DNA from 2 places in the Sphingomonas crusticola genome. Region 2 is predicted to be linked to the other one. Evidence: riboswitches for the same ligand, from Rfam matches in the RefSeq annotation. Region 2 holds a riboswitch; the other holds the start of a gene.
The links. A riboswitch is a leader RNA that binds a small molecule or an ion and turns the genes downstream of it on or off. The one in region 2 is predicted to bind cobalamin.

Region 1: it holds a riboswitch for cobalamin, as region 2 does, so the genes downstream of both, DX905_RS12120 (TonB-dependent receptor plug domain-containing protein) here and DX905_RS05665 (TonB-dependent receptor) in region 2, are expected to answer to the same signal.

Annotation. Positions count from the first base shown of each region.
Region 1 covers NZ_QTJP01000001.1:2,537,029-2,552,067, forward strand. The annotation lists gene DX905_RS12110 (FecCD family ABC transporter permease) at 1-644, shown strand, start outside; gene DX905_RS12115 (ABC transporter ATP-binding protein) at 638-1,399, shown strand; cobalamin riboswitch at 1,421-1,607, shown strand; gene DX905_RS12120 (TonB-dependent receptor plug domain-containing protein) at 1,684-3,567, shown strand; partial or broken gene DX905_RS12125 (pyridoxamine 5'-phosphate oxidase family protein) at 3,614-4,044, opposite strand; gene DX905_RS12130 (DMT family protein) at 4,127-4,465, shown strand; gene tsaD (tRNA (adenosine(37)-N6)-threonylcarbamoyltransferase complex transferase subunit TsaD) at 4,497-5,531, shown strand; gene DX905_RS12140 (NAD(P)H-dependent glycerol-3-phosphate dehydrogenase) at 5,528-6,505, shown strand; gene DX905_RS12145 (AsmA family protein) at 6,515-8,353, opposite strand; gene DX905_RS12150 (DUF1674 domain-containing protein) at 8,392-8,559, opposite strand; gene DX905_RS12155 (RsmB/NOP family class I SAM-dependent RNA methyltransferase) at 8,598-9,872, shown strand; gene rpe (ribulose-phosphate 3-epimerase) at 9,925-10,590, shown strand; gene DX905_RS12165 (heparinase II/III family protein) at 10,590-12,296, shown strand; gene DX905_RS12170 (NAD-glutamate dehydrogenase) at 12,453-15,039, opposite strand, start outside.
Region 2 covers NZ_QTJP01000001.1:1,185,686-1,200,724, reverse strand. The annotation lists gene DX905_RS05675 (VOC family protein) at 1-352, opposite strand, end outside; gene wrbA (NAD(P)H:quinone oxidoreductase) at 375-992, opposite strand; gene DX905_RS05665 (TonB-dependent receptor) at 1,016-3,214, opposite strand; cobalamin riboswitch at 3,540-3,754, opposite strand; gene DX905_RS05660 (citryl-CoA lyase) at 3,797-4,609, opposite strand; gene DX905_RS05655 (CaiB/BaiF CoA transferase family protein) at 4,720-5,868, shown strand; gene DX905_RS05650 (IclR family transcriptional regulator domain-containing protein) at 5,930-6,772, shown strand; gene DX905_RS05645 (alpha-amylase family protein) at 6,793-9,090, opposite strand; gene DX905_RS05640 (glycerate kinase type-2 family protein) at 9,515-10,759, shown strand; gene DX905_RS05635 (L-lactate permease) at 10,987-12,591, shown strand; gene DX905_RS05630 (NHL repeat-containing protein) at 12,699-13,712, shown strand; gene DX905_RS05625 (alpha-amylase family protein) at 13,812-15,039, shown strand, end outside.

The DNA of each region.
Region 1 (15,039 bases), 1.4 Mb from region 2:
TGCCGCTCTTTGCCATAATCGGCGCGCTCGCGGGATTGGTGCCGCTGCTGTTGCTCGCGGCACGGAGCGAAGGACCGCTTGCCCTGATCCTCGCCGGCGTTGCCATCGCCACCGCGGCGGGGGCCGGGATCAGCCTCGCGCTTAATCTGGCGCCCAATCCGTTTGCCGCGATCGAGATCATGACCTGGCTGATGGGTAGTCTCGCCGACCGCTCCTTTCTCCACGTCTGGCTGGCATTGCCGTGCATCGCCATCGGGCTTGGCCTGATCCTGCTAGAGGGTCGCGCACTCGACGCACTGACACTGGGCGAGGACGGCGCGATCGCGCTGGGCGTCAATCTCCCGCGAACCCGGGCTCGGCTGCTGATCGCGACCGCGATCGGCGTCGGCGGGGCGGTCGCGGTATCGGGCGCGATCGGCTTCGTGGGCCTGGTGGTGCCGCATCTGTTGCGGCCCTTCACCGACCGGCGGCCATCCTCCCTGCTAATTCCGTCCGCGCTGGGCGGGGCAGCGCTCCTGGCCGCGGCGGACGCGCTGGTGCGCACGGTGCCGACGCTGGAGGAGCCGCGCCTCGGCGTGGTCACGGCATTGATCGGCGTGCCGATCTTCCTCCATCAGCTTGTGCGGGCACGGCGCGAATGGTGAGGCTCGACCGGGTTTCGGTGGCGCTCGGCGCGCACCGGGTCGTCGAGGCCGCGACCGCCGATCTGGCGGGCGGCGTGATCGGCCTGATCGGCCCCAATGGCGCGGGCAAGTCGACGCTGGTACGCGCGATCGCGGGCCTGATCCCGCACGAGGGCGCTATCCTGATCGATGGCACGGCCATCGACAGTCTGTCCCCACGCGAGCGGGCGCGGCAGATCGCCTATCTGCCGCAAGGGCAGAACGTGCATTGGCCGCTGACGGTCGAGCGGCTGGTCGCGCTTGGTCGGTTGCCGCATCTGGCGCCGTTTGCGCGGCCGGCGGCAGCCGACCAAGCGGCGGTCGAGGCAGCGCTGGAGCGGACCGATCTCCTCGGTTTGCGCACGCGTCCGATCGACCAATTGTCGGGCGGTGAGCGCGCGCGCACCTTGCTGGCGCGGGCGTTGGCGGTCGAGGCGCCGCTGCTGCTCGCCGACGAGCCGCTCGCCGCGCTCGACCCGGCGCATCAGATCGAGGTGATGGCGCTGCTACGAGGCGAGGCCGCGCGCGGTGCGACGGTGATCGCGGTGCTGCACGACCTCACCATTGCCGCGCGCTGGTGCGACCGGTTGCTCCTGATCGACGAGGGGCGGCTTGTCGCGGACGGCCCGCCGCGCGAGGTGCTGACGGCGGATCGGATCGGGTCCGTCTACGGCGTGTCCGCTTTCATCGGGGAGATTGAGGGCCAGCCGCTCGTCGTTCCGCTGACACATCATTGACCGCAATGCAGCATCTGCCCTAACCGCAGTCCCGCGACAGGTTCTCCTTCGGGAGATGAAAAGGGAAGCGAGTGAAATGCTCGCGCTGCCCCTGCAACTGTAAGCGGTGAGTGTCCGGCCGATTAGCCATTGGGGTTCCGATCCCGAGAAGGCGGCCAAAGCGCGATGACCCGTGAGCCAGGAGACCTGCCCGTCGCGGCTGTCCACCGTTCGGCCAGGGTGCGCCGCGCGGTCGAGGAATTTCCTCGTGAGACGGCATTTGTCGTCAACCGCGAGGAAGTATCATGTTCCGTTTCAAGACTGTCCTACTGGCGAGCGTCCTCGCCACGCCCGCTTTCGCCCAGCAGGCATCGCCCCCCGATGCCGCAACCGATGCCACCGAAGTGGTCGTCACCGCCGTTCGGACGCCGACCGCGATCGATCGGGTCGCAAGCTCCGTCACCGTGATCGACCAGGCGGCGATCGAGGCATCGCAGCAATTCACCATCTCGGATCTCATCGTCCGCACACCCGGCGTGACCGCATCGCGCACGGGCGGCTTCGGTACGACGACCGGCGTGCGCATCCGCGGTGCCGAGAGCGACCAGACCGTGGTCGTGATCGACGGTGTGAAGCTGAACGATCCGGCGGCGCCCGGCGGCGGCTATGATTTCGGCGACCTGTTCGTGGGCGATGCCGCACAGATCGAAGTGTTGCGCGGCCCGCAATCGACCTTGTGGGGCAGTCAGGCGATTGGCGGCGTCGTCAATATCGTCACAACGCTGCCGAGTGCGGGCACCCAAGGATCGGCGCAGGTGGAAGGCGGATCGCGTGGCACCGCGAGCGGCCGGGCGGCGGTCGGCGGCGCCAGCCAGAGCGTGCAGTGGCAGCTGGCCGGCAATGCCTTCCGTACCGATGGTATCTCGGCGATCGCGCCGGAATATGGCGGCCGTGAGCGCGACGGCTATCGCCATATCGGCGGCAGCGGACGCGTGCTGGCGGACGTCACTTCGAACGTCAGCGTCGATCTGCGCGGCTATTGGAGCCACGGTAAGGTTGACCTCGATTCCAGCTTCGGCGCGCCCGACACAGCCGAATATCAGAAGTCGACCAACTGGATCGGCTATGCGGGCGTCAATATCGCCTTGCTCGACGGTCGTCTCAAGAACCGCATCGCCTATACGCGCGACCAGATCGACCGCGGCAATTTCGATCCGAGCCTTGGCGCCGATGACAAGACGTTCGATTCGCGCGGACGCAACGATCATATCGAATATCAGGGCAGCCTTGCGATCGTGCCGGGCTGGGACGCGATCTTCGGCGCAGAGCATGAGCATTCCAGCTTCCGCGCCGCGTCTCCCTATAGCAATGACCGCGCCAACGTTTCGATCGACAGCCTTTACGGCCAGATCAACGGGACGGTGCTCGATCATCTGACGCTCACCGGCGGCGTGCGTTACGACGATCATCAGGTCTATGGTGGCAAGACCTTGTTCTCGGCAGGCGGCGTGTGGGCCTCGGGTGGCACCATCGTCCGGGCAAGCTACGGCGAGGGCTTCAAGGCGCCGACCTTGTACCAACTTCATAGCGATTACGGCAACCTGGCGCTGGAGCCGGAGCGCGCACACGGCTGGGATGCGGGCATCGAGCAGCGTCTCGGCACGCATTTCACGGTTTCGGCAACCTGGTTCGACCGCGACACACGCAACCTGATCCAGTTCGCATCAACGCCACCGCGCGCCGACCGGCCGTTCGGCTATTATTCGAACGTCGCCAAGGCCAGCGCACATGGGATCGAGGCGGCCGCCGCGGCGATATTCGGGCCGCTCGCTTTCCATGCTAACTATACATGGACGGACGCCGAAGATCGCTCACCCGGCACTGCCCATGGCAAGGACCTCATCCGCCGCCCGCATGACACGGCGAGTGCCGATGTCAGCTATCGATGGTCGTTCGGCCTGGTCATTACCGCGGCGGTGACGAGGGCCAGCCACAGCTTCGAGGACGCGGCGAACACGACCCGGCTGGGCGGCTATACATTGGTCGATCTGCGCGCGGAGCTACCGATCGGCCATGATCTGACGCTGTTCGGGCGGGTCGAGAACCTGTTCGACGAGAAGTATCAGACGGCCTACCGCTACGGAACGCTTGGCCGCAGCTTCTACGGCGGCGTGCGCGCCAAGTTCTGACGACATCCCATCGTCACCCCGGAACCAGTCCGGGGTGACGATGGGCTTAAACCTGGATTTCCCCTTCGTCCTCGCCGTCCCAATAATGGATGCGCGAGGCATGGACCTTGATCAGCACCAGACGGGCGTCTCGACGCCGTCCTTGAACCAGCGTTCTAGGTCCTTATTCCAATGGGCTTCGAACTGATTCTTGTCGCGGATCAGCTCCGCCTGGCCTTCGATGGCGACAAAGAAGGGACGCATGCCGAGCATGCCGGCCTTGCCCTGGAAGGAAAGTCCAACCTGCGGATCGCGGCCGATATCCTGCACCATCAGCGTGTCGTCGGAGGTGAAGTAGAAACTGTCGCCGTCATAATCGACGTCGCGATTGTTGCTCATCGGGCGCGCGCCGATGGCGCCGTTGGTGGCGCGGGTCGAGAGCATCGTGAAATCGATGTCGCGCATCTTTTCTGAAATTTCGGCGAGCGTCTTGGTCATGCATCGGGCTCCTGTTTTGCGATTGAACGCTTCGCCTGCGACAGAGGTTCAGCACGCGACCGCGAAACGGGAATCATGACCGATGCCGACGATCCTCCTGCTGATTTTATCCAATCTTTTCATGACCACCGCCTGGTATTGGCACCTCAAAGGCGGGATGCACAAACAGCTGTGGCTGGTGGTGCTGATCAGCTGGGGCATCGCCTTCTTCGAATATTGCCTGGCGGTGCCGGCCAATCGGCTCGGCTATGCGAGCGGATGGAGCGGGGGGCAGCTAAAGATCGCGCAAGAGGCGATCACCCTGATCATCTTCGGCGGCTTCATGGTGCTGGTGCTGGGCGAGCCCTTGCATTGGCGCCACCTTGCCGCCTTCCTGTGCATCATGGCAGCGGTGGCCTTCCTGTTCGTCGGCAAACCTTGAAAGCCGGCGAAGGCGCGCGCAGAGGGTCGCGGTGGCGCTGATCCTCGGCCTTGAATCCTCATGCGATGAGACCGCGGCGGCGGTGGTGACCTCGGACGCCCGAGTGCTGTCGCACAGATTGGCGGGGCAGGAGGCGGCGCATCGTCCTTATGGCGGCGTCGTGCCGGAGATTGCGGCGCGTGCCCATGTCGAGGTGCTGACGCCGCTGACGGAGGCTGCGCTCAAGGACGCCGGGGTCACGCTCGGACAGATCGACGCCATCGCCGCGACGGCCGGGCCGGGGCTGATCGGTGGAGTCATGGTCGGGCTGGTGACGGGCAAGACGCTCGCGCTGGCGGCAGGCAAGCCTTTCATCGGCATCAACCATCTCGAAGGCCACGCTTTGTCGCCACGGCTCGCCGATCCGGATCTGGAATTTCCCTATCTGCTGCTGCTCGTATCGGGCGGACATTGCCAATTGCTCGAGGTACGCGGCGTGGGCGATTATCGCCGGCTGGCGACCACGATTGACGACGCTGCCGGCGAAGCGTTCGACAAATCGGCGAAATTGCTGGGGTTAGGCTTTCCCGGCGGTCCGGCGGTGGAGGCGGCCGCGCGCGCGGGCGATCCCAAAGCGGTGCCTTTGCCCCGTCCTCTGGTGGGCTCGGCCGAACCGCATTTTTCTTTCGCTGGTTTGAAAAGTGCGGTGCTGCGCGCGCGCGACGCCGGCCTCTATTCGGCGGAAGATATCGCGGCATCGTTCCAGCAGGCGGTGATCGACTGCCTGGTCGATCGCACGCGCCGCGCGATCGGGCGCGCATCCGGGATGAATGCCTTGGTGGTGGCGGGCGGTGTTGCCGCCAACGATGCGATTCGCGACGCCCTGCAGACGCTGGCCGGACAGCATGATCTACGGTTCGTCGCTCCGCCAATGTGGCTTTGCACCGATAATGCCGCGATGATCGCCTGGGCGGGCGCGGAGCGGTTCGCGCTGGGCCTGACCGACCCGCTCGACATGCCGGCGCGCGCGCGCTGGCCGCTCGACCCTTCGGCGGAAAGGGCGCGCGGCGCGGGGGTGAAGGCATGAGGATCGGCGTGATCGGCGGCGGGGCCTGGGGCACCGCGCTGGCGCAGGTGGCGAGCGCGGGCGGCGAGGTCTTGTTGTGGGCCTACGAACCGGAAGTGGTCCAGGCCATCAACGCCGCACACGAAAATCCGATCTTCCTGCCCGGGGTTGCACTGTCCCCGGTCATCGAAGCGACGGGCGATCTCGCGGCTCTGGCGCAGTGCGAGGCTTTGCTGGTGGTGACGCCGGCGCAGCATATGCGGCACATTTTGGCGGCGGCCCCGATCGACGAGCGGCCGCTCATTCTGTGTTCCAAGGGGATCGAAGCCGAAACGATGGCGCTGATGTCGGAGGCGGCGGCGGAGACGTGCCCCGCCGCGCCGATCGCGGTCTTGTCCGGACCGACCTTTGCCAGCGAAGTCGCCAACGGCCTGCCGACGGCGGTGACGCTTGCCTGCGCGGATGAGGCGGTGGCAACGCGGCTGGCGACACGCATCGCCCGGCCCGGCTTTCGCCCCTATCGCTCGACTGATGTCGTGGGCGCCGAGATTGGCGGTGCGGTCAAGAATGTGCTCGCGATCGCCTGCGGCGTCGTCGAGGGCGCCGGGCTCGGCAAGAATGCGCGCGCGGCCCTGATCGCGCGCGGCTTTGCGGAGATGACGCGTTTCGGACTGGCGCGGGGCGCCAGACCGGAGACGCTGGCGGGCATGTCCGGCCTGGGCGATCTGGTGCTAACCTGCTCGTCGGAGCAATCGCGCAATTTCTCGCTGGGGATGGGCCTCGGCCAGGGGCGCGATGCGGCGAGCATGATGGCGGACCGCCGCACGGTCGCCGAAGGGGCTTTCACCGCGCCGGTGCTGGTGCGGGCCGCGCGGGCCGTCGGCGTCGAACTGCCGATCTCGGAAGCGGTGGCAGCTTTGCTGGAAGGCAAGGTCAGCGTGAATGCCGCGGTCGTGGCGCTGCTGGCGCGGCCGTTAAAGGACGAGGCGATTTAGAACGAGGTGCTAGCGCAGCGCTTGCGCCGCGAGCCCGGCGCAATCAGCGTCGGGCGCCGGCTCGACATGCGGCCCGGCAATGGCATTGCCGATCAGCTTGAAGACGGTGCCGACCGTCTTGGGCACACTCTGCGGCACCACCTTGGGCTCCGACAGGCTTCCGGACACGATGATCGGGATAGGCAGGCGAACCGCATGTTTGAGCTTGGGCTGGCCGGAAAGCGTCAGGCCCAGCCGCTCCGTCGCAAGGTTGATCGTGCCCTTGCCCTGCGTGCGGGAGACGTCGGTATCGAGCAGCAGCGGCGCCGCCGTGGCGATACCGCCCTTCATGTCGAAGCGGGCGATGAGGCAGCGCAGCGCTGCCTTGTCCGATTTGTCCTCGAACAGCGCACGACCCGCATCGGAGCCTAGCAACAAAGCGGCGCGGCGATTGACCGCGCCATTCCGGCCGACGACGCCGATGGTACCGCTGGCCTGGCCGATCGCGGCACGAACCGTGCGCCCGCTGCCCTCCAAATGTATCCGCGCCGCCAGCGCTCCCGAGGCAAGATCGCCGAGCATCGCCTCGAGTCGGGCATTACCGACGCGTAGATCGAGCGTCAGGCGAGGCGTGCCCGATTGGTGTCGGACGCGGGCCATGCCCGTCAGCCGGCCCTGGCCGAGCGTGGCGACGAGCGGCTTGGCGGTAAGTACGCCATGGTCGAGCGTAAGCGTGCCACGCAGCGCCCGGAAGGTCGAAGGCTGCTTGAACAGCAGGCGCTTGATATCGAAATCGATGGTGCCGTCCGTGCGCTGCATATGTTCGAGGTGGATCGCGGTGTCCGGGAAAATGCGCGGGCCGATCGCCTTGCGCTTGGCGGCGGCGCGGGCGAGCCCCTCGTTGGAGGCGAGATCGTCGAAGTCGAGGCCGGTCGAGACGATATTGCCGTCCACCCTTGTGCGCCCATCGCGCTTCGCCACGGTGACGTCACCCGCGAGCGCCGAGCGGCCCAGACGGAGATCGAGTTTGCGAACCGCCCAATCCGCGCGGTCGTGACGCAGGTTGGCGGTCAGCCGCACCGGCTGGGTTCCGGGCAGGCCTGCCTCGATCAGCAAATCGAGGTGCCGTAAATCGTCGCCCCACGCGGTGGCGCGGGCGTCGAAATGGCCAAGGTCGAGCGGATGATCGGCGCGACCGATCAAGGTGCCGTTGGCGATAGCGGAACGATAATCGAATCGGAACGGCCAGGGCTTGTTGCCGGTCAAGGCCGCGCCCGTGAGCGCGATGGTGGACGGATTGCCGGCGAGGCTCCCGCGTCCGGCAAGACGCAGGCCCTGATCATCCGCCATGAAGGGCGCGGTGAAACGATGATTGCGCTTGCGATCGTCGAGCGTCAGCAACCCATTACGGATCGTGAGGTGCTGCAGCGAGCCGCCACCACCTTTTCCTCCGCCCCCGAAACCCTTCCAATTGGCGTGGAGCGGGTCTTGGCGGAGCAGCGCGATCGTGAGTCCGTCCACCTCAAGCGAGTGCGGACGTGCCTGACCGAACATCAAGGGTATGATCGGCAGGCGCACCAGCGCCGAGCGTATGACGATCATGTCGCCCCCACCCGCCCACTCGGGCTGGGCGACGCGTATGTCGCGGATGCGCAGATCCGCCTGCAGGAAGCCGTGATCGATCCGGTCGAGCGCGCCGACCGTGACGGCGCGCCCAAACTGGCGCGACAGACTCTGTTCCAGCGGCCCGCGCAAATAGGCCCAACCATAGCTGAGGATCAGGAAGATGATCAGCAATAGGGCGAGGATCGTGCCGCCGACGGCATACCAGACGCGGCGATGACGCCTGAAAAATGCCGGAACATCCACGCCGCGGGAGACGCATGAGCTACCCCAGTCGTTCCGCGTCAGAAATCAATCGCGATGCCCTTCTTTTCCCAATCGCCGTAGCGGACGGGCGAGAGGCCATCGGGGTCGGCCTCGGGGATGGCCTCTTCCGGCACGGGCACGGGCGGGCTGGGCGACAAATGCGCGGGCGGTTTGACGTGGGGCGGACGGCGGGAAGGTTCGGTCATCGTTGCGGCTCGCGCTGTTCGGCTCCATGTGGGCTGCGATGACAGAACAGACAAGCAGCGATCCCCAACCAGCCGGCGTTGCCGCGCGCGCCGCGGCCTTGCGCCTGCTGGAGGCTGTGCTGCGGCGCGGGCTGCCGCTTGAGAGCGCGCTCGACAATGCCACGCGCGGATTGGAACGCAGCGACGATCGGGCGCTGGCCCATGCGCTGGCGGCCGAAGTCCTGCGGCGACTGACCGATCTCGATGCGCTGATTGACAGCGCCACTGCCAAGGCCTTGCCGGACGATGCCAAGGCGCGGTTCGTGCTGCGGATCGCGCTGGCGCAGGCGCTGCAATTGGGCACGCCGCCCCATGCCGCGATCGCGACGGTGCTGCCGCTGGTCGATGGCGGTCCGCGGCGGCTGGTCCACGGCGTGTTCGGGACGCTGATGCGCAAGGGCGTGCGCATGCCGGACGTGCCGTCCCTGCCTGACGGGGTCGCGCTGCGCTGGCACGGTGCATGGGGTGATGACATGCTGGCGGCGGCCGAGCAGGCTATCGCGGCGCCGCCGCCGCTCGACCTGACCCTGCGCGACGCGGGTGGAGACTGGGTGGACAAGCTTGGTGGCCTCAGCCTTGCGGCGGGCCATGTCCGGCTCCCGGCGGGCGCGCGCATCACCGAATTGCCCGGCTTCGAAGAAGGGGCGTGGTGGGTTCAGGACATTTCGGCGTCGCTGCCGGCGCGGCTGATCGGCAGCGGAAGCGGGCGTGCGCTCGATCTCTGTGCGGCACCCGGCGGCAAGACGATGCAGCTTGCCGCGGCCGGTTGGGACGTGACCGCGCTCGACAATGCGGAGCCGCGCCTCAAGCGGGTGCGGGAGAATCTGCAGCGGACAAGGCTGAAGGCAAAGCTCCTTGTCGGCGATGCGCTGACCTTCTCCGACGCGCCCTATGACGCGGTGCTGCTCGACGCGCCCTGCTCGGCGACCGGCATCTTCCGGCGCCATCCCGACGTGCTGTATCGCGTCAAGCCGCGCGCCATTGCCGCGCTCGCGGAGCAGCAGCAGGCGATGCTGGCGCGTGCGGCCAGCCTGGTGAGGCCGGGCGGGCGGCTAATCTATTCGGTCTGCTCACTCGAGCGCGAGGAAGGGGAGCGGGTGGCCGACGCCTTCCTCGCCAGCCATGCCGGCTTCGCCGCCGAGCCGGTTACAGCAGAAGAATTGCCCAGGGGACTGGCACCGGACGAGGCGGGGCGGGTGCGCGTCTTGCCCGGCGCATTTGCCGCGGAGGGCGGCGCGGACGGCTTCTTCGTGGCGCGCTTCCGGCGGAACTGAGCGCACGATCAGGGCCATTGCCGGTCCCGAGCGCGCATCCTAAAGCTTAGGGATGGCCCGTCCGATCCTGATTTCCGCCTCGATCCTGTCCGCCGATTTCGCGCGGCTCGGCGATGAGGTACGGGCGGTGGATGCGGCGGGCATCGACTGGATCCATATCGATGTGATGGACGGTCATTTCGTGCCGAACATTACGTTGGGACCGCAGACGGTTAAAGCGATCCGTCCGCACACGACCAAGACGTTGGATGTCCACCTGATGATCGCTCCAGTCGATCGCTATCTCGAGGCCTTCGCCGAAGCCGGAGCCGACCTGATGACGGTCCATGCCGAGGCGGGGCCGCATCTGCACCGCACGATCCAGGCGATTAAGGGGCTGGGTAAAAAGGCGGGGCTGGCGCTCAATCCTGCGACGCCGGTCGAAGCGGTCGATTATGTGATCGAGGACCTCGACGTGATCATGGTGATGAGCGTCAATCCGGGCTTCGGCGGCCAGAGCTTCATCGACAGCCAATTGCGCAAGATCGAGGCGTTGCGCGGCCGGATCGACGCCAGCGGGCGCGATATCGGGCTCGAGGTCGATGGCGGGATCGGGCCGCAGAATATCGCCAAGGCGATCGCCGCGGGTGCCAATATCCTTGTCGCCGGCACGTCCACCTTCAAGGGCGGCCCGGCCAGCTACGCCGCCAATGTCGCCGCGCTGCGCGAGGCGCGCTGATGACCGACGAGCCCGGCGCGGGCGACGATGACGACCAGGGCAAGCGCCAGCTTCGCGCGGGCGAGCGGCCGGGTACATCGCTGACCGAGAAACTGGGTCAAGGCATCAGGCGGCTGTCATGGCGGACGCCGGTTCACAAGCTGCGCCTGCGGGGGCGCTATCCGCTGCAATTGCTCGACGTGCCCGCCGATCCGATTCCGGGCAATGCGGCGGCCGGGCGGGCCTTGCTCGAAGGACGCATGGTAGCGGCCGGCGAGAGTATCGCGTTCGACGCGCTCGGCCGAGGCGGCTTTTCGCCTGCCTTCGCGGACTATTGGCAGAGCTTCGCCTGGCTGCGCGATCTTGCCGCCGCGGCTGATCGGCGGACCGCAACTCCGGTAGCCGACGGGTTGATGCGGCAATGGCTCGCGGCGCACGCGCGGACGGTCAGCGAACCCGCCTGGCGCCCGGATCTATGGGGCCGGCGCATCCTGTTCTGGACGGCTTATGCGCCGATCCTGCTCGACACGCGCGACGCGGAGTATCGCAAGGCGGTGCTCAACGCGCTCGCGCGCGGCGCGCGCCATCTCGACGGCGCGGCGGATACGGCGCCGCAGGGGCTGGCGCGGGTGACGGCCTGGGCGGGTGTGATAGCGGCGGGCCTGCTATTTCCGGGCGGCGACCTGCGCACGGCGCATGGCGAGGCGGGGATCACACGCGCGCTGGCGCTGGCGGTGCATAGCGACGGCGGGCTGATCTCACGCGCGCCGGTCGAGCAACTGGCCTTGGTCGAGCTGCTGGCGCAGCTGCGTGGCGTCTATGAAGTGCGGGCGCGGCCGCCTTCGGGCGCGGTCGCGCTGGCGCTCGCCAATGCGGTGCCGGTGCTGGCGAGCGCGACGCTGGGCGACGGCGCCTTGTCGAGCTGGCAGGGCGGCGGTCCGGCTGGCGCGGCGCGGGTGGCGGCGGCGCTGGCTGCGATCAGCGTGCGCGGCGGGACGCGCGACGATGCGCGTGACTGGGGTTATCAGCGTTTCTGCTGCGGGCAGACGCGCCTGATCGTCGACGCCGCACCGCCGCCGGCGGCAGCGCTGGCGCGTGGCGCGTGCGCTTCGACATTGGCATTCGAGTTGTCCGATGGCCCGCAGCGGCTGGTCGTCAATTGCGGTGGGGGGGCGGGGCTGCCGGCCGAGCTGGCGAGGGGGCTGCGCACCACTGCGGCGCATTCCACCCTGGTGCTTGCGGAGACGAATTCGACCGCGCTCCATCCGGACGGCGCGATGGGGCGCGGCGTGACCGAGGTCGAGATGACGCGCAGCGACGGGGCGGAGGCAAGCCGGATCGAGGCGGCGCATGACGGCTATGTCAAACGCTTCGGCTTCAGCCATGTCCGGCGCCTGAGCCTGACCGCGGACGGCCGCGCGCTCGATGGCGAGGACCGGTTGGTGCCGGCAGGGCGCAAGAAGGCGGCGTCGACGCCGCTGGCCTTGTGGTTCCACCTCGCGCCGGGGATCGAGACGGTGCTGACGACCGACGGTCAGGGCGCCCTGCTGCGCCCGAGCACGGGGCTAGGCTGGCAGTTTCGCACGCGCGCGGGTGCGCTGTCGCTGGAGGACAGTTTGTGGATCGACGGCGCGGGTCGGCCACGCGCGGCAAAGGCTTTGGTGGTCGCCCTGGATACGCCGGAGACGGGCGCGACCATCCCCTGGTCGTTCCGGCGGGTGCGCTGAGCTTTCGTTGAGCAGCAAGGTCTGCAGCTTCGTCCGTGAAAATTAAGGGTCGTCACCCCAGCGCCGGCTGGGGTCCACGTCCCTTTCCACGAGCGACATCGTTTGCCTCGATAGAGATGGACCCCAGCTTGCGCTGGGGTGACGGCGCTACTTCAGTTACCGCCCCAACAACCCCCGCGCCTGGGCGGCGACCTGCGCCAGCATCGCCGCGCTCGGGGTCGGGGCCAAACGCGCACGGTCGATGAGGGTGCGGAATTGGTCGACGCGAGGGGCCTGCGCCTTGAGCCAGGTGTCGACCGCCTGTTGCGGATCGCCGCCGCCGGCGCGGGCGAGGAATTCGAGGCGAAGCTGCTCGAAATCGCGGGCGAGGCCGGCCGCGAGCAGCCGCTCCCATGGATCCGACGAAACAAAGCGTAGCGCCGCCTGCTTGGCCCAGTCGAGACCGAGCGCTTCGCCCAGCCGGACATAGGCCTGCGTCACGGCCAACTCGTCGGCGGAGATGCGGGCGGCCAGGCTGGCGGTGCCGATCGCACCGTCCAGTTCGTAGAGGCGGACGATGCGGGCGATAATGTCGTCGCTCGCGCCGTCCGTGCCGAGGCGGGCGCGCAACGCGGCCGCGCCGGCGCGTGCTTCCTGCTTGAGCAGGCTGTCGATGCGGGATTCAAGGCGCGCGACGCCGGGCGCCAGCTTGGCCGCCACCTCGCCCGCGACGATATCGCCGCCCGCGGCCCGCATCGCGTCGGCGACGTGGAGACGTGCGGCCGAGCCGGCGGCGGCGAGCAGTGCCAAGCGCGCGGTTTCCGGCATCGCCGCCTGCTCGATCGCCTCGAACATCGGCTCCAGCCCGAAGATCGCATCGACCGCGAAATACGCCGCAGCGACCTGGGAGAGCGCCGCGCCTTCCTCCTCGGCCAACTCGAACGGTGTCACCAGGCCGAGCCGGTTCACGATGCGGTTGGCCATCTTGGTGGCGATGATCTGGGGTGCCAGGCGATGGTCGTCGATCGCCTGCGCGAAGCGCGCCTGCATCGCGGCCGGGAAGGCGGCATGGAGCAACGGACGCAGCAACGGATCGGCGGCAACGTCGCTCGCCTCGATCGCAGCCTGCAGTGCGAGCTTGCCGTGGCTGAGGATGACTGCAAGCTCGGGCCGGGTCAGGCCATGGCCTTCCTGCGCGCGGCGCAGCAAAGTGGCATTGCTCTCGATCCCGTCGACGCTGCGATCGATGCGGCCAGCGGCTTCCAATATCTCGACCACGCGCAATTGCGCGGGGAGGGCCGCAGCGCCGCCATGTTCGGCGAGGCTGAGGCCGAGCGTCTGGAGGCGGTTATCCTCCAGCACGATATGCGCGACATCGTCGGTCATCTCGGCGAGGAAGCTGTTGCGCTCCTCGAACGGCAGGCGGCCCTCGTTCATCTCGCGGTTGAGCGCGATCTTGATATTGACCTCGTTGTCCGAGCAATCGACGCCGGCACTATTGTCGATGAAGTCGGTATTGATGCGCCCGCCGCTCTCGGCGAACTCGATCCGCCCCGCCTGCGTCACACCCAGATTGGCGCCTTCGCCGATCACCTTGGCGCGGATTTCCGCACCGTTGACGCGGTGCGCGTCGTTGGCGGGGTCGCCGACCTCGGCGTTGGATTGGAAGGCGGCCTTCACATAGGTGCCGATGCCGCCGAACCAGAGCAGGTCGGCCGGCGCCTTTAGGATCGCCGCGATCAGGCCCGACGGATCGAGCTCGTCGGCGTCGATGCCGAGCACCGCTTTCACCTCGGCCGAGATCGGGATCGCCTTCTGGGTACGCGGATAGATGCCGCCGCCGGTCGAGATCAACGCCGGATCGTAATCCGCCCAGGACGATCGCGGCAGCGCGAACATGCGGTTGCGCTCTTCCCAGCTGCGCGCCGGATCGGGGTTGGGATCGAGGAAGATGTGGCGGTGATCGAACGCGGCCACCAATTTAAGCGCCTTGGACAGCAGCATGCCGTTGCCGAAGACGTCGCCGGACATGTCGCCGCAGCCCACCACCGTCGTCGGATCGGTTTGCACGTCGACGCCGCGTTCGAGGAAATGGCGCTGGACCGAAACCCAGGCACCGCGCGCGGTGATCGCCATTGCCTTGTGATCGTAGCCATGGCTGCCGCCGCTGGCGAAAGCGTCGCCCAGCCAGAAGCCGCGCTCTTCAGAGATGGCGTTGGCGATATCGGAGAAGGTCGCGGTGCCCTTGTCGGCGGCGACCACGAAATAGGGGTCGTCGCCGTCATGGACGCGGACGCGTTCGGGATGGACGACCGCGCCTTCGACCAGATTGTCGGTGACCGACAGCAAGGAGCGGATGAAGACGCGGTAGCTTTCGGTCCCCTCGGCCAACCACGCATCGCGGCTGGCGACCGGCGGCAATTGCTTGGGGTAGAAGCCGCCCTTGGCACCGGTCGGCACGATGACGGCATTTTTGACGACCTGCGCCTTCATCAGGCCGAGAATCTCGGTGCGGAAATCGTCGCGCCGGTCGGACCAGCGCAGGCCACCGCGCGCGATCGGCCCGCCGCGCAGATGGATGCCCTCGACGCGGGGCGAATAGACCCAGATTTCGCGCCACGGCAGTGGCTTGGGCAGGTTCGGCACCAGCGCGGAATCCATCTTGAACGCCAACGCCTCCTGCGCGGCGGGCGCGAAGGCGTTGGTGCGCAGGATCGCGCGTACGACACCGGCAAGGCGGCGCAGGATGCGATCGTCCTCGATC
Region 2 (15,039 bases):
CATAACGTCCCGGCGGCTCGATACCCGCTTCGATGATCCGCCGCTCCAGATCGGCCTGCAACGCCGCATCGACGTTGAGCGCGATGTGGCGAAACGGGCTGGGCGGGAGCTCGGGCCCGAATTCGGCCTGATCGTCGGCGTCGGCAAAGGTGAAGAAGGCGAGCGCGCTGCCATCGGCTAGGCCAAAGAAGCAGTGGCAATAGGTGCGCTCCTTGCCGAACAATTCCTCCTGCTCGCACCAGGTGGCGACCAGCGGGAAGCCGAGGATATCCTCGTAGAAATGCCGGGTCGCTTCCAGATCCTTGCAGACATAGGCGGTGTGGTGAAGGCGGCTGGGGAGGGAGGCGTTCATGGTCGGGCTCCTATCGGGTCGGTCAATCGGCAGGGGATGTGGCCGCAAGTTTGCGCGCTATTCTGGCGACATGATCACCCTGGAAGCGTGCGCCAGCAAGCTCGTTGCCGCTTGGCAATCGGCTGCCGTCCCCGCCCGCGATCGTGGTCGCGCCATAGGGTGTGCCACCGCTGATTTCGGTCATGATGGTGTTGCCGGCAAAGCTGTAGGGCAGCCCGACCACGACCATGCCATGGTGGAATAGCGTCGTGTGAAACGACGTAATCGTGGTTTCTTGCCCGCCATGCTGGCTGGCCGTGCTGGCAAACACGCTGCCGACCTTCCCGACCAGCGCGCCGGTCATCCACAGCGGCCCGGTCTGGTCGAGGAAGGTGCGCATCTGCGCCGCCATATTGCCGAAGCGGGTCGGCGTGCCGAAGATGATGGCATCATAATCGCCAAGTTCTTCCGGGATCGCGATCGGCGCGTCCTGTTCGACCTTCATGCCTGCCGCGCGCGCCTGCGCCTCAGCCATTGTTTCCGGAATGCGCTTCAACACCACTTCGCATCCCGGCACGCCGCGTGCCCCCTCGGCAACCGCGTGCGCCATCGTCTCGATGTGGCCGTAGGACGAATAATAGAGGATCAGGATACGGGTCACTTATCGTCCTTGGTTAGGGCGCGTTAAAACTTGATCGTGCCTTCCAGCCCGTAGACACGCGGCCGCGCCTTGAAGACGAAGCCCCCGGGCGAGAATTCCGCGTTATATTTCTTGTTGAACAGATTTTCGGCAAAGGCGGTGAGCGTCCACTTTCCCTGCTCGACCGAGGCACGGGCGTCGACCAGATCGACGGGGTCGCGCGAAGTCGAATTGGGTACGTCGAACCAGGTGCGCCCGATCCGGCGATAGTCGATCCGCAGCCGGCCCTTCATATCGCTGTCGCCCAACCGTGATTCATATTGGCCGCCAAGGTTGAACGTATAGCGCGAGATGAACGGGGCTTCGTTGCCGATCACCGTGGGATCGGGGAAGCTCTTGATCTTCGAATAGGTGAGGCCGAGCGCCGCGTTCAGGTCCAGGCCGCGCGCGGGATGAAGCGTGCTCTCCAGCTCGAAACCGCGCAGCCGGGTCTTCGCCACATTCCCCAGATTCTGGGTCGAGTTGGCCGCCAGGAAGACGAAGAAATAGCCGTTCTTGGACTGCGTGGTGTAGGCGCTGGCGTTGAAGGTCATCAGATTGTGGAGCAGCGTGCTCTTGAAGCCGAGCTCGAACGTATCGGCCGTCTCGGCCTTGTAGACGTCGCCAACGCCGACCACGCCGGTCCCCGCCGCGACCGCACCGACACCCGTCTGGTTGAAGCCGCCCGAACGGAAGCCGCGGCTATAGCCGCCGTAAACAGTCAAATTCTTCTCGGGCTTCCAGGTGACGGTGACCTTGGGCTGCCAGGCCGAGAAGGATTCGCCGCGCACTTCGCCGGAGGTGCCGGCCGGGAAACCCGTCACCACCGGGATGAAGGCGGGTGGCGTCAGCGTGGTGTTACGGCGATGGTCGTGATCGTAGCGAAGCGAGCTGTCGATCCGCAGTGCGTCGGAGAATTCATAGCCAAGCCCGCCATAGACTGCCCACGCGAAATTCTTCTGGCTGTCGGCGAGGAAGGTCGCCTGCGGGTTGAGCGGGTTGGTGCTCGGCGTGCGATAGACGGGGAAGACGCCGGCACCGGTGTCGACCAGATTGCCGGTCGAGATATAACGGTCGGTATGGATAAGGTAGGTACCGATTGACCATTGCAACTTCTGCTTGTCGGGCGAGGAGATGCGCAGATCCTCGCTCACCGCTTTGACGTTGAGATATTGGCTTTGATTGAGATCGGTCCCCAGCAGGAAGTAGAATAGCGATTCCTTGATCGGCAGGAAGTCGAACGCGTCGCCGGTGAGGATTTCGGTGACCTTGTCATAGGACGTGACGGATCGGATCGAACCCCAATCGGCCTGGTAATCGATCTTCGCCGATGCGTTGTAGATGGTGCGATTATCGATGCCGGCATTGTTGACGCGCACCGGCAGGTGCGTGTCGTTAACGTCGCTGACGATGTTGTAATAAAAAGCCTGGGTCTTTAGCTTCGAATAGAAGCCACGCAGGTCGACGCTCAGCGCATCGGTCGGCTGCCACAGCAATTTTGCGCGTAGGGACAGGTCCTTAACTGGATCGGCGTCCTCGCCGAGGTAGGTATTGCGTATATAGCCGTTAGTGTCGCGCCACGAGCCCGACACGCGGAATTTGAGCGTGTCGCTTAGCGGCCCGCTCAGCCCGGCGCGCACGGTATAGCCGAAACCATTGTCGATACCGGCCATGATCCGGCCCTCGAGCGTATCGGTCGGCGCCTTCGTGGTAATGACGATCGCGCCGCCGATCGCGTTGCGGCCGTAGAGGCCGCCCTGTGGGCCTTTAAGGATTTCGATCTGCTCGATGTCGAACAATTCCTGATTGAATTCGGCGGCATTGACCTGCTGCACCCCGTCGACGACGACCGCGACCGAGGGCTCCGAATTGCGATTCTGGGTGATGCCGCGGATGATCACGAAGGCGTTGCCGACGTTCTGCGTTTCCACCAGCTGGACGTTGGACGTCAGCGCGACGAAGTCGGCGGGCCGCTGGATGCCGGCGGATTCGATAGCCTTAGCATCGAAGGCGGTGATGGCGGCGGGTGTATCCTGAAGGCGCGTGTTGCGGCGGAGCGCAGTCACGACGATCTCGTTGCTGTCCGCCTCGCTGCTCGGCGACGTCTGAACATCCTGCGCGGCGGCCGGGGCGGAGGCTGCCAAGGCGGCCAGGGACAGCGATCCCGCTAAAATGGCTCGCGCCGAGAATACCCGTTTCATCATCAGTCGCCCCTCTCTCGACCCGGGGGCGCGCTTCTTTGGGCAAAGCATCACCGTACCGAAGACCTGCGCATAATTCCCCGCTTCGTCATGCGAAGTCAAGTTCGATATACGAAGTTTACTGCGGATAAACGAAAGGGTGATTTTGCGCCACGCGGCTTCGCGCCGAGTGCCCGTGGCCGACGCTGAGGCAAGGTTTGCTCGGAAAACTGTCAATGTCGTCTCTCCTGGTAACAGGCGACGACCAAGACAGAGCGCATGCGCGGTCGAGATCCACGCTAAGAAGGGTGGAGCCGCGCAGGCGATCCACCGAGGCACCCCGCCCGAGGAACGTTATCGCGACGAGGCAGGTCTCCTGGCTTACGGGTCAGCGCGTCGGTCCCGGCCTTCCCGACGATTGCCGCCAGTGACCCTGAATGGACCGCCGCTCGCCGCTTACAGTTGCGGGGGCAGCGCCGGACTCCACCCTCGCGGGTGCCACCGGCTTCCCGTCTTGGCTCCTCGCCGTTACTGGCGCGGAGAACCTCGACGCACCGCCTAAACACGCTCCTGACCGGCCGTGTCAATCGACATATAAAGATATCTTTATATGTTCTCCGTACTCGGGCCGGCAGTGGCCGCCTCGCCATCATAGTCGATAGCCGCCGCCGCTGCGCCCGACATGATGAACCCAATCGGCCGATCGCTTTCCTCCTTCAGATGCGCGATCAGGCTGGCGGTGCGTGCAAGTAGCGAGATGCCCTTGAGCGCGCCCACCGGGAAGCCGACATCGAGCATCACGGCGGGAATGGCGCCGTTGACGTTGATCGGCAAAGGCCGGCCGAGCGTCTCGGGCAATGCGTCGCGGATCGCATAGAGCATACGGATGTGAGCGCCCACGATCCCATGCCGTTCGGCGAGGTCCAGCAGCAACAGCGCGCGCGGGTCGCCGGCGGCGTGCTGGGGATGCCCGAAGCCGGGGATCGCACGTTTCTCGCGGCGCAAGTCCTTGATGCCGCCCCGCGCGACGGCTTCAATGGTCTCGCCTTGCTGAGCTTTCGCGACGAGTTCGGCGTAAAATCTTCCGGCGATCTCTGCACTGCCAAGCACGACCGAACCGCAGCCGAGCAAACCCGCCGCGACCGCGCCATGAAAGGCTTCGGGGGCGGCGGCATAGGTCATCCGGGCGGCGACGACGCTCGGTACCAAGCCGTGTTCCGCGATGGCAGCGAGCACGGCATTAGCGAAGAAGCGTTGGACCTCGCTCGGCGCCTCCCCAGTGACCAGCAGCCAGAAATAGCTGGTGAAATCCATCTGGCCGATAATCTCACCGCACAGATCGTGGCCGCGCACGGTGATGCTGGTCGCATCCGATGTGCAGATCGCCGTATAAGGCGCATCCTGCTTGCCAATCCGCATTAAATGCTACCTTTCAGCCGGCCGCCGTGGCGTTGCTAAAGACAAATTCGATTTACGAAGTTGATTTCGTATATCGAATTTTCTACTCGCAGGGCGAGGGAGTCGTCAATATGGCCAAGCCGCTCGCGGACGTCACCGTACTGGAAATGGGTACTTTTATCACCGGTCCGGCGGCGGGGATGCTGCTCGGGGATATGGGCGCTGACGTGATCAAGATCGAGCGGCCGGATGGCGGGGACCCGTTTCGTGCATTCAACGGGGGCTTCTACAGCCCGCATTTCCAGACCTATAACCGCAACAAAAGGTCGGTCACCCTCGATACGCGCGCGGCAGACGATCTTGCCATCTTCGACCGGATGATCGCCACTGCGGATATCTTCATCCAGAATTTCCGGCCGGGCGTCACCGCCAAATTGAATGTGGATGCCGCGCGTCTGCAGGCGATCAACCCGCGGCTGATCTATCTGTCGATTTCAGGTTTCGGCGCCGGCGGCCCGGATCAGGATCGTCCCGCTTTCGACACGGTCGCGCAGGCCGCAAGCGGCTTTTTGAGGTTGTTGGTAAATCCCGAAAATCCACGCGTGGTGGGGCCGGCGCTGGCCGATGCGATCACTGGCTTTTACGGCGCCTATGGCGTGCTCGCCGCGCTGCACGAGCGCGAGAAGACCGGCCGGGGCCGGCTGGTCGAAGTGTCGATGTTCGAGGCGATGGCGCACTTCAACCTCGACGATTTTACCCACTATTTCTCCGAAGGCCAGGTGATGGGGCCTTATAGCCGCCCTAACGTCTCGCAATCCTATGTCTTCCAATGCGCAGATGGCGGCTGGATAGCGCTGCACATGTCTTCGCCGCCCAAATTCTGGGAGAATCTTGCCGAGGCGGTAGGCCGGCCTGACATGCTTGGGCGCGACGAATTTGCCAGCCGAACGGCGCGCATCGCCAATTACGACAAGATCGTCGAGTTTCTTGCACCGATCTTCGCCGCCCGCAAACGCGCCGAATGGTGTGCTGTGCTGGAGCGGCTCGAAGTGCCGCATTCACCGGTCTATTCCGCGCCTGAGGTGATCGAGACCGAGCAGGCAAAACATCTGCAGCTGTGCATCGAGGATCCAGCGGGACCGCATGGTGTCTTCCGCACGATCCGATCGCCGGTGTCTTTCGACGGCGAAGCGATGCTGGACGTGACCGCACCGCCGACGCTTGGCCAGCATAATGTTGCACTAGCCGATCCAGGATCGGTCAAAGCCGCGGCCGAATGACGGCCGCATGGCGAGAGTGGCAGCGACTTGCCCTGTGTCGCCAGCGTCAGTAACCCGGGCCATGGCCGTTACCGAGAAGCCGCCCAAGGACAGCGAGTATCTTTCGACGCTTGAGCGTGGCCTGCGCGTGCTGCGCTCCTTCGACGCGCAACATCCGGAAATGCAACTTAGCGAAGTCGCGCAGCTTACCAAGCTCAGTCCGGCGGTGGCACGGCGCTGCCTGAACACGCTCGTACAGCTAGGCTATGTGGCGCAATATGGCCGCAAGTTCCTGCTCCGGGCCGAAGTCCTGAGCTTCGGCACGAGCTATTTGTCGTCCATGAACGTCGAGCAAATTGTCCTGCCGCCGCTGCAAGGGCTACGCGACGAGACCGGTGACAGTAGTTCGATGGCCGTGCTTTCGGGCGACGACATCCTCTATGTCGCGCATGTATCGACCAATCGGCGGATCAGGCTAAGCGCCACCGTCGGCACGCGCTTCCCGCTCCATGCAACTTCGCTCGGCAAGGTGCTGCTCGCCTTTCAGGATAAGCCGGTCATCGCCGCTTATCTAGATCGTGCGGTGATGGCGCGGTTTACCGAGAGAACAGTGACCACGCGCAGCGCGCTGGAGACGAGGCTTCGCGCGGTGCGCGAGACCGGCTACGATTCCGCGCTCGACGAGCTCGATTATGGTCTCGTCTCCGTGGCGGTTCCAGTCCTCGACGCGCAGCGGCGCGTGGTGGCCGCGATCAATTGTTCGACCTCCACCTCGCGCATCTCCCAGGACGAGCTGGTGCGGACCCGCCTGCCGCTGTTGAGAGATGCAGCAGCGGAGATCGGCAATGCCCTGCAGCGCTGGCCAGCACTGATCCACTCGCTGCACTCGGTCGACGCCTCCGGGAGCCGCGATCAGATTGTCTGAGGCACCGCAGGCTTCATTCCTCAGCTGATGACCGCGACCTCGTGGCTCGAGATGGAGGGGATGACGAACTCCGCCCAGCTGCCCGTGATCGTTGCCGGCACCGATTGATCCGACACGAGCAGCCTCACGGTACGGCCGGAGATGCCGCCGTCCAGTTTTACCCGCACCTTGTAGGGTCCGACCGGAATGAATTCCTCCAGCGGAGCGCGCCAAGTGGCGGAGCTCACGAGATTACACATGTGGAGCACCATGCCTCGGCTCTGCCGATACAGATTGCAGTCGAGCAGACCCTTGCCCTGCACCTCCAACGGAACCCGGTCCCTTGCCGCCCAGCGAATGGCATTGGCGATCAGGTCGCCCTGATCGGGGAGGTTGTCGGCGGCATATTGGCGATCCATGTCCGCCGGCATGAACACGATGCGCGAGCCGTTCGGGGTGGTGTTCACGATTAACGCCTGAATGTCGGTCTTCGGCGTTCGCCACCATGCATTCTCAGCCTGGAGGACAGGCGATTCCGGAATGAAGGTCGCAAGCACCTGCGCGCCGGGGGCGATCCGCAACCTTGGTACCACGCCACCGAAGAAGATGACGTCGGTCTCGTCAAACCCCTTCAGGATTGGATGGCGGACGGCGCCTGGCGGCACGAGCGGTTCGTCGCCGGGATGCGGGCTGTAGGCGACGTTGTGCCGCAGTTCGGGGGTGAAGCGCACGTAGGTGTTGACGTTGACCGGGCGTTCATTTGCGGCGGCACCGCGCGTTCCGGCCGGGCCCGACACCTCCGCTACCGCGCGGCCGCCGCGACGTTCGGCCGGAGGCGTGGCATAGCCCGTATTGGGCTTCGTTCCTGCGATCCAATGCGCCCCGAACAAGTCGGCCAGCGCATAATCGGGCCGAGCATCGCCGAACCGGTCGTGAAGGCTGGTGTCGCCTGATGCGAACAGGCCGCCGCCATTGCTGACGAAACGCCTGACGGCGCCGACCTGCGCGTCGGTCATCGCCGCGAGGTTCGCGAGGACCAACGCGGAGAGGCCGGCCGCATCTTTATCGATGCGGTCGGCGTGGATCACCGTGAAGGGGATCCGCGCGCGGACGAGCGCATTGACGACTCCGCGCCACGGCGCCTCTACGTTGCCGTTGACGTCGTCGCGGCCATAAAAGACATTATTCTCCTCCGACCAGACGAGCCCGACGGACGCGACCGGCGTACGGTCGTGCAGATATACCTCGTTCGCCTTGGCCCAATGCAGGACCGGCGGGACCGTTGCGTAACGGCGCTTGTCGTGATGGTGTGCGCTGATCGTATGCCACCAGGGCGAAAGGCCGCCCGCCATGCCCTCGTACATCCACATCTGCGCTTCGGGTGCGGCCTTGGTCGTCAGGCGCGGACCGTAGATCGCCTGTGCCTCGATCGCGATCCTGTCCCAGCCCAGGATGGAGTGGGTGAGCTTGCCGGCTTCGGGATTCTGCTGAAAGCCGCTCGCGTCCGAACGCGCCTGATGGTCGTGCATCGCGATCGGCGTCGCCGAGAGGATGCCGACCATGCTGCGCGCCGTCAGCGAGCCGCCATTCTGGCCGACCCAGATGCAATCCGGTCCGCCGGCGGAACGCGCGTCGGCACGATAGCGGTTCATCATCGCCATCGCTTGGCCTTCGTTCCAGATCACCCACTCGCGATAGACCGGATCGTCCCAATTCTTGGCGCGTGGCAGGTCCTTACCGGTCATTTGCCTGAAGAGCGGAGTGCACACCTGGCAGTAACAAAGATCGTAATTGAGCCCGCCGCCACCATTCACCGAGAAGCCCGCCGGTTTGTAGGTCGCGGCAATCTCCTTGATGATCGAGGAAATGAACTCCCGGCTGAAGCCGCCATTCATGCACCCCTGATGTGTGCGATTGCCGTTAACATCCTGCACCATCCACTCGGGATGTGCCTTTTCAAGCTCCGGAGTTGGAAGGTTGGTCATCCGCGCGACACAGACGATATTGTCGTCCCGGCACGCCTTCACCAATTCGCCGAACAGATCGCGGTCGCCCAATGTCAGCGCCCTGCGGTGATAGGGAATCTTGGTGGGATAATAAGCGACGACGCCGCCAGCATTCAGGATCATCGCCTGGGTGTCGGTATCCCGCCAATATTGGCGCCAGAAGCCGATATCCATATTGCCGTCGTCTTCGGTGATGTTGACCTGACCCCAGCGTTTCGCCGTGCGATACCAGGGTAGGCCGGCCGCCGTCGTCGCAGCTGCGGTGCTCGCGCCGGCAGCGAGCGTAGCTATTGCCGCCGCGCCGATGATGGTTTCACGCCGGGTGGTTTCCATGCATCTTCTCCTGGCTGGGTGCCATTGCGATGCGCGACGAGGCTCACGCTTATGTTCGCGCCGCGATGGCGATATGACTTGGCTCGCGGGCGGGCGAGCGCGGGTGGCCACCTTTCTCACCTGACGGGACGCCAGCAACTCGGTCGCGGCGTCGCTGCCTTGCCCTCCGGGCCATGAGATTGCAGTCGGAGCTTTGACTGGTGCTGCCGATAATCAGTGCCCCGATCATAAATGGTCCGAGGAATCCCACCACGCGGGAAACTCTGCACACTTGCTCTGGAGGAGCGCCGCCTTATTCGCGACTACGTTGCGGAATCTGCGTGGCCATGACAGAGTCGCCGCTCGGCTGGAATTGAGAATAACGGTGTCCGAACCATTAATCCTGCCCATTCCTTCTCGTGAAGAGATCTCCCAGCGCGATCTCTTGATTGAGCTGTTTGACGTGGCGGTGAAGTCCGTTTCGGCCGATCTGTGTATACCTGCGCGCCTGCCCGAGCCGGTGCCCGGTCGCACCCTGATCCTCGCCATCGGCAAAGCCGGCGCTGCGATGGCGCGGGCCGCCTATCGTCACATGGGAGGCACCGTCGACGGTATCGTGCTCACGCGTTATGGCCATAGCTACCCCGCGAGCCAGATGCCGCCGGGCTTCACCGTATTTGAAGCCGGTCACCCGTTGCCGGACGAGCATGGCATTGCCGCGACGCGGCATATCCTGGAGGCGGTGCGCGCCTTGGGCCCCGACGATCAGCTGTTGGCATTGGTGTCGGGCGGTGCGTCGGCGCTACTGACGATGCCGGCTCCCGGCATCACACTCGCCGACAAGCAGGACATTACCCGGCAGCTCCTTCAATGCGGCGCATCAATCTCCGAAATAAATTGCGTGCGGACGCACTTGTCAGGCGTGAAAGGCGGACGGCTGGCGCTGGCCGCCGCGCCCGCTCGCGTGGTCACGCTGGTGCTTTCGGATATTCCGGGGGACGAGCCGGCGATGGTCGGTTCGGGCCCTACGCTGCCTGACCGGACCAGACTGGCGGATGCCAACAAGATTCTTGACCTCTACGGCATAGCAGTACCGGATCATGTTCGCCGGGCGCTCGCCGATCCCGCCAACGAAACGCCCAACGCCTCGGCCAGCGGCTTCGATGCGGCGGAAACGACCGTAGTCGCTCGTTCCACCAACGCGCTCGAGGCCGCGGGTCAGATCGCGCTCGCGGCCGGCTACACGCCGGTCTATCTCGGTGGCGATATCGAGGGCGACAGCAGCGAACTCGGCACGATCCACGCGGCTCTGGCCCTGCATCACGCGCAGAAAGGTGGGCGCTGGGCCCTGCTGTCGGGCGGCGAGACGACCGTGATCGTACGAAATCGCGAAGGCCGCGGCGGGCGAAATGCCGAATATCTGTTGAGTCTCGCATTGGCGCTCGACGGGGCTCCCGGCATCTCGGCCTTGTCATGCGATACCGACGGTATCGACGGGACCGAGGACAATGCGGGTGCGCTCATCACCCCCACCACGCTCGGGCGCGCCCGGCGTCTGGGAAAATCGCCGTCGCAGGCGTTACGTGCAAACCTGACCTACGACTTTTTCCAGGCGCTCGGCGATCTCGTCGTAACGGGGCCGACCCGAACCAACGTCAACGATTTCCGCGTGATCCTGATCGATCGTTAATCGCCTGCCGGCCCAAACCGGGGCGCGCTTCGTCCACGATGCGGGAAAGCATCGGCCGGCTGCGGGGCGGTGCTTGTCAGTTCCCGCGCGTTTAGCCACGCAGGGCCTACGCATCGATTAGTGCCGGCCTCGGCCGGGCGGATCGAGTATTGAAGCGGTGGTCGACGGCATTTGCCTATGATCGCCGGAAAAGACGCGGCGGCGATCAGGAGGCGGGGAGGGCGGCCATGTTCCACCAGATTATTGCACCGGTCGGTGGCAACCTGCTGTTATCGTTCATCATCGCGGCGATACCGATCGCGGCGGTTCTGATCATTCTCGGCCTGCTGCGGCGCCCCGCCTGGCAAGCATCCATCATCGGTCTCGCCATCGCCTTCGTCCTGGCCATCTTCGTCTGGCGGCTGCCGCCGACGATCGCGCTCAACAGCGCCCTGGCGGGCGCGACGTTCGCGCTGTGGCCGGTCATGTGGATCGTGTTCAACGCGCTGATCCTTTACAATATCGCGGTCATCTCCGGGCGCTTCGAGGCATTTCGCGACTGGCTCGTCGCCAATCTTCCCAATGACCGGCGCGTCGTACTCGTCGTAATCGGCTTTTCGTTCGGCTGTCTGCTGGAGGGCATTTCGGGTTTCGGAACCCCGATCGCGATCACGAGCGCGCTGCTGATCGCGCTTGGCTTCCCTGCGATCGATGCCCTGGTGTTCACGTTGATGTTCAATACCGCGCCGGTGGCGTTCGGTGCGCTCGGTGCGCCGATCACCACGCTCGCCGCCGTGACCCAATTGCCCGATCATACGCTCGGCGCGATGATCGGGCGGCAGTTGCCTTTTATCGCAGTGCTGCTCCCCTTCTACGTCACTGCCGTCTATGCCGGTGCACGCGGGCTGCGCGGTGTCTGGCCGGTTCTCCTCGTTGCCGGTGGCTCGTTCGGCATCACCCAGTTCATCTGCTCGAACTATCTCGGCTATGCGCTGACCGACGTGCTGTCGTCGCTGACGTCGCTGGCGCTGACGCTCGGCTTCCTCCGGGTCTGGCATATGCCGCACGATCCCGCTTTCGCGCTCGCGGCGATGCCCGAAAGCGTGACGCATCATTCCCGCAAGGTTGGCGGCTGGCAGGGCTGGGCGCCATGGCTGATCCTTTCGGTCGTGGTGATCGCGTGGATCCACCTCAAGATAAACCTGTTGGGCCAGATCGCCGTCCAGTGGCCGGGATTGCATAATGCGGTCTTCATCACTGCTTATAACAAACCCTATGCGGCGGTCTGGAATTTCCAGCCACTGGCGACGGGCACCGCCATTCTCTTCGCGTCGCTCATTACGGCTATCGTCGTCGGGCTGAGGCCGGCGCAATTCATCACCGCGGTTTCCCAGGCGGTGCGCCAAGTCCGGCTGCCGGCGTTCACGACTATGCTGATCGTCGGGCTCGCTTATCTGATGAATTATTCGGGCATGGCCTATACGCTTGGTATCGGCGTTGCGTCGGCGGGCCTGTTGTTTCCGTTATTGTCGGCATTCCTCGGCTGGCTCGCCGTGTTCCTTTCGGGAAGCGACACTTCGGGCAATGCCTTGTTCGGCAACCTTCAAGTCGTCGCGGCGCAACAATTGGGACTGAGCCCAGTCCTGATGGCGGCGACCAACTCGTCGGGCGGCGTCATGGGCAAGATGATCTCGCCACAGAATATCTGTACCGGTACCGTGGTCACCGATCTTGCGGGGCGCGAGGGAGAGGTGCTCGCCCGCACGTTCAAGCACAGTGTGATCCTGACGCTGGTCCTGGGACTGCTGGTTGTCCTCCAGCAATATGTATTCCCGGGGATGATCCCGAGTTGAGGGGCCGGTCGCTTGCGCGTCCACAGACGCTTGCCGCGATCTTAATCCTCGCAGCGGCGACGGTAGCGGGCACAGGCCAGGCCGAGCGGTCCACTACGCCGCTGCCGATGCCGACCTTTCGTGCGCAGACGGACTGGCTGAAGCTGCCAGATCGTTGGATCATGGGCGACGTGACCGCGGTGGCCGTAGATCGCAGGAACTATGTTTGGGTACTGCAGCGCCCGCGCACATTGTCCGCCGATCAGAAGGACAAGGCCGCGCCGCCGGTGCTGCTGTTCGATACGGCTGGTCAATTCGTTTCAGGCTTTGGTGGCCCGGGGATAGGATATGATTGGCCCCAGGTGGAGCACAGCCTCGCGGTCGATGCGCAGGGCCATGTCTGGATCACCGGCAACGCCCGGCCCAATGGCGGGGCGGCGGACGACATGCTGCTCGAATTCACCGCGGCCGGGAAATTCCTGCGCCAGATTGGCCGGCCGGGCGAAAGTCGGGGCAACGCCGATACCGCGAATTTTCACGCCCCGGCGGACCTGTTCGTGGATGACGCCAATCACGAGGTTTACGTTGCCGACGGCTACGGCAATCGCCGCGTGATTGTCGTCGATAGCCGTAACGGCGCTTTCCGGCGGATGTGGGGCGCATTCGGCTCGGTGCCGACGTTGCAGCCGGCTCCGGCGCCGCGCCCGGCCGGCGCCCCGGCGACGCCCGAAACCGGCGATGGCCCGCCCGATTTCAATGGGGTTCACGGCGTCGAACTGTCGCGCGACGGTCTGGTCTACGTCTCCGATCGCAACAATCAGCGGCTCCAGGTTTTTACGCGTGCCGGCCATTATCTTCGCCAGGTCTTCATCGATCGCAACATGGCGTCCCCGGTCACCGCCTCCGGCATCGCCATGTCGGCCGATGCCGCCCAGCGCTATCTGTTCGTCGTGGACTTCGGCAATGCCGCGCTGGTCGTGCTCGATCGGCAAAGGCTGCAAGTGATCGGCCGCCTTGATGGGACCCATAACATGCCGGCATTCCGGGCCCCCCACCTGATCGCGGCGGACGGCAAGGGCGCGCTCTATGTCGCCGAAGTGGCCGGCCGCCGCGTCCAGCGATTGACCTACACGCCGCGCTGACCAGCCCGCTTTTTGCATCGTGGGACGGAGACGGGCGAAACAGCGCGAACGCATCCGGCTAAACGTGCAGACTGACGCCGACACGAACAGGAGGATCCGATGGACGCCAACAGGCGCGAATTCACGACTTGGGGCGTCACGGGGGCCGCATCGTTGCTGGGCGGCTTGCTGCCGACTGCCGCGATGGCGGCGCCGATCGGCGGATCGGGTGGTGGGGTACCCTGGTACAAGACGATCAAGCGGATCGGGCAGACCAACTTCAACGAGCGGGATCCCGAATTCGGCGATGTCGAGGCCTGGGCCAATTATTGGGCCTCGGCGAAGGTGCAGGCCGTCGCCCTGTCAGTATCGGGGCCGGTCGCCTTCTACCCTACCAAGGTGCCATTCTTCCACGTCAGCGACTACCTTAGGGGCCGTGATCTGTTCGGCGAATGCCTGACTGCCGCGAAAAAGCGCGGGATCCGTGTATTCGGCCGGATGAGCCCGGACATCCAATATACCGATCCGAAGCTGTTGGCCGCGCATCCGCTGTGGTTCCGCCGCGACAAGGCGGGCAATCTGCAGACGCCGGCGCCGAACATCGCTTTCACCTGCCAGTTTTCGGGCCAATTTACCGAGCAGCAGCCGGCGATCCTGCGTGAGCTGACCGCACTCTACGACATTGACGGCGTCTATATGAACGGCTGGCCGACGATGCAGGAATGCTATTGCGAGAATTGCCGCAAGATCGGCGACCCGCGTTCAGAAGCATACAAGACTGCACTGATGGACAGTGCGGCGCAGCTCACGGACCTTTATCGCAGCATCGTGACGGCGAGGAATCCGAACAATTTCTACAGCTGCAACGTCGCCGGCGGCATGGAGGATTCCGGCCTCGATCAGTGGAAGCTGACACGCAAAGCCAATTGGTACACTTCGGACAACCAGGCGCGCTCCGCAGTCGAAGAGCCGGTATGGCAGGACGCGCAGCAGGTAAAATATGCGCACGCAATGATGGGCGACCGTCCCGTCGCGGCGGTTACCGGCAGTTATACGCGATCGGGCCCGACGATGTGGCGCCAAGTGGCGGATACGACCTTCGAACCCACCTTCCGGATGGCACAAACCACCGCCGCAGGCGGCATCGTCTGGTACCATCATCTCGGGCTGGAACAGGGTTTCACGGTGGATCGCCGATGGCAGGCGCCCGGCCGCGACTTCCTGAGCTGGCATGCGGCCAACGAGCCGCATTTCCATAACAAGCGGTCGCTTGCCAACGTCGCAATTGTGCTTCCGACCAATACGATGAGTCATCGCAAGGAAGCGAAAGGCAAGGCTACCGACTATT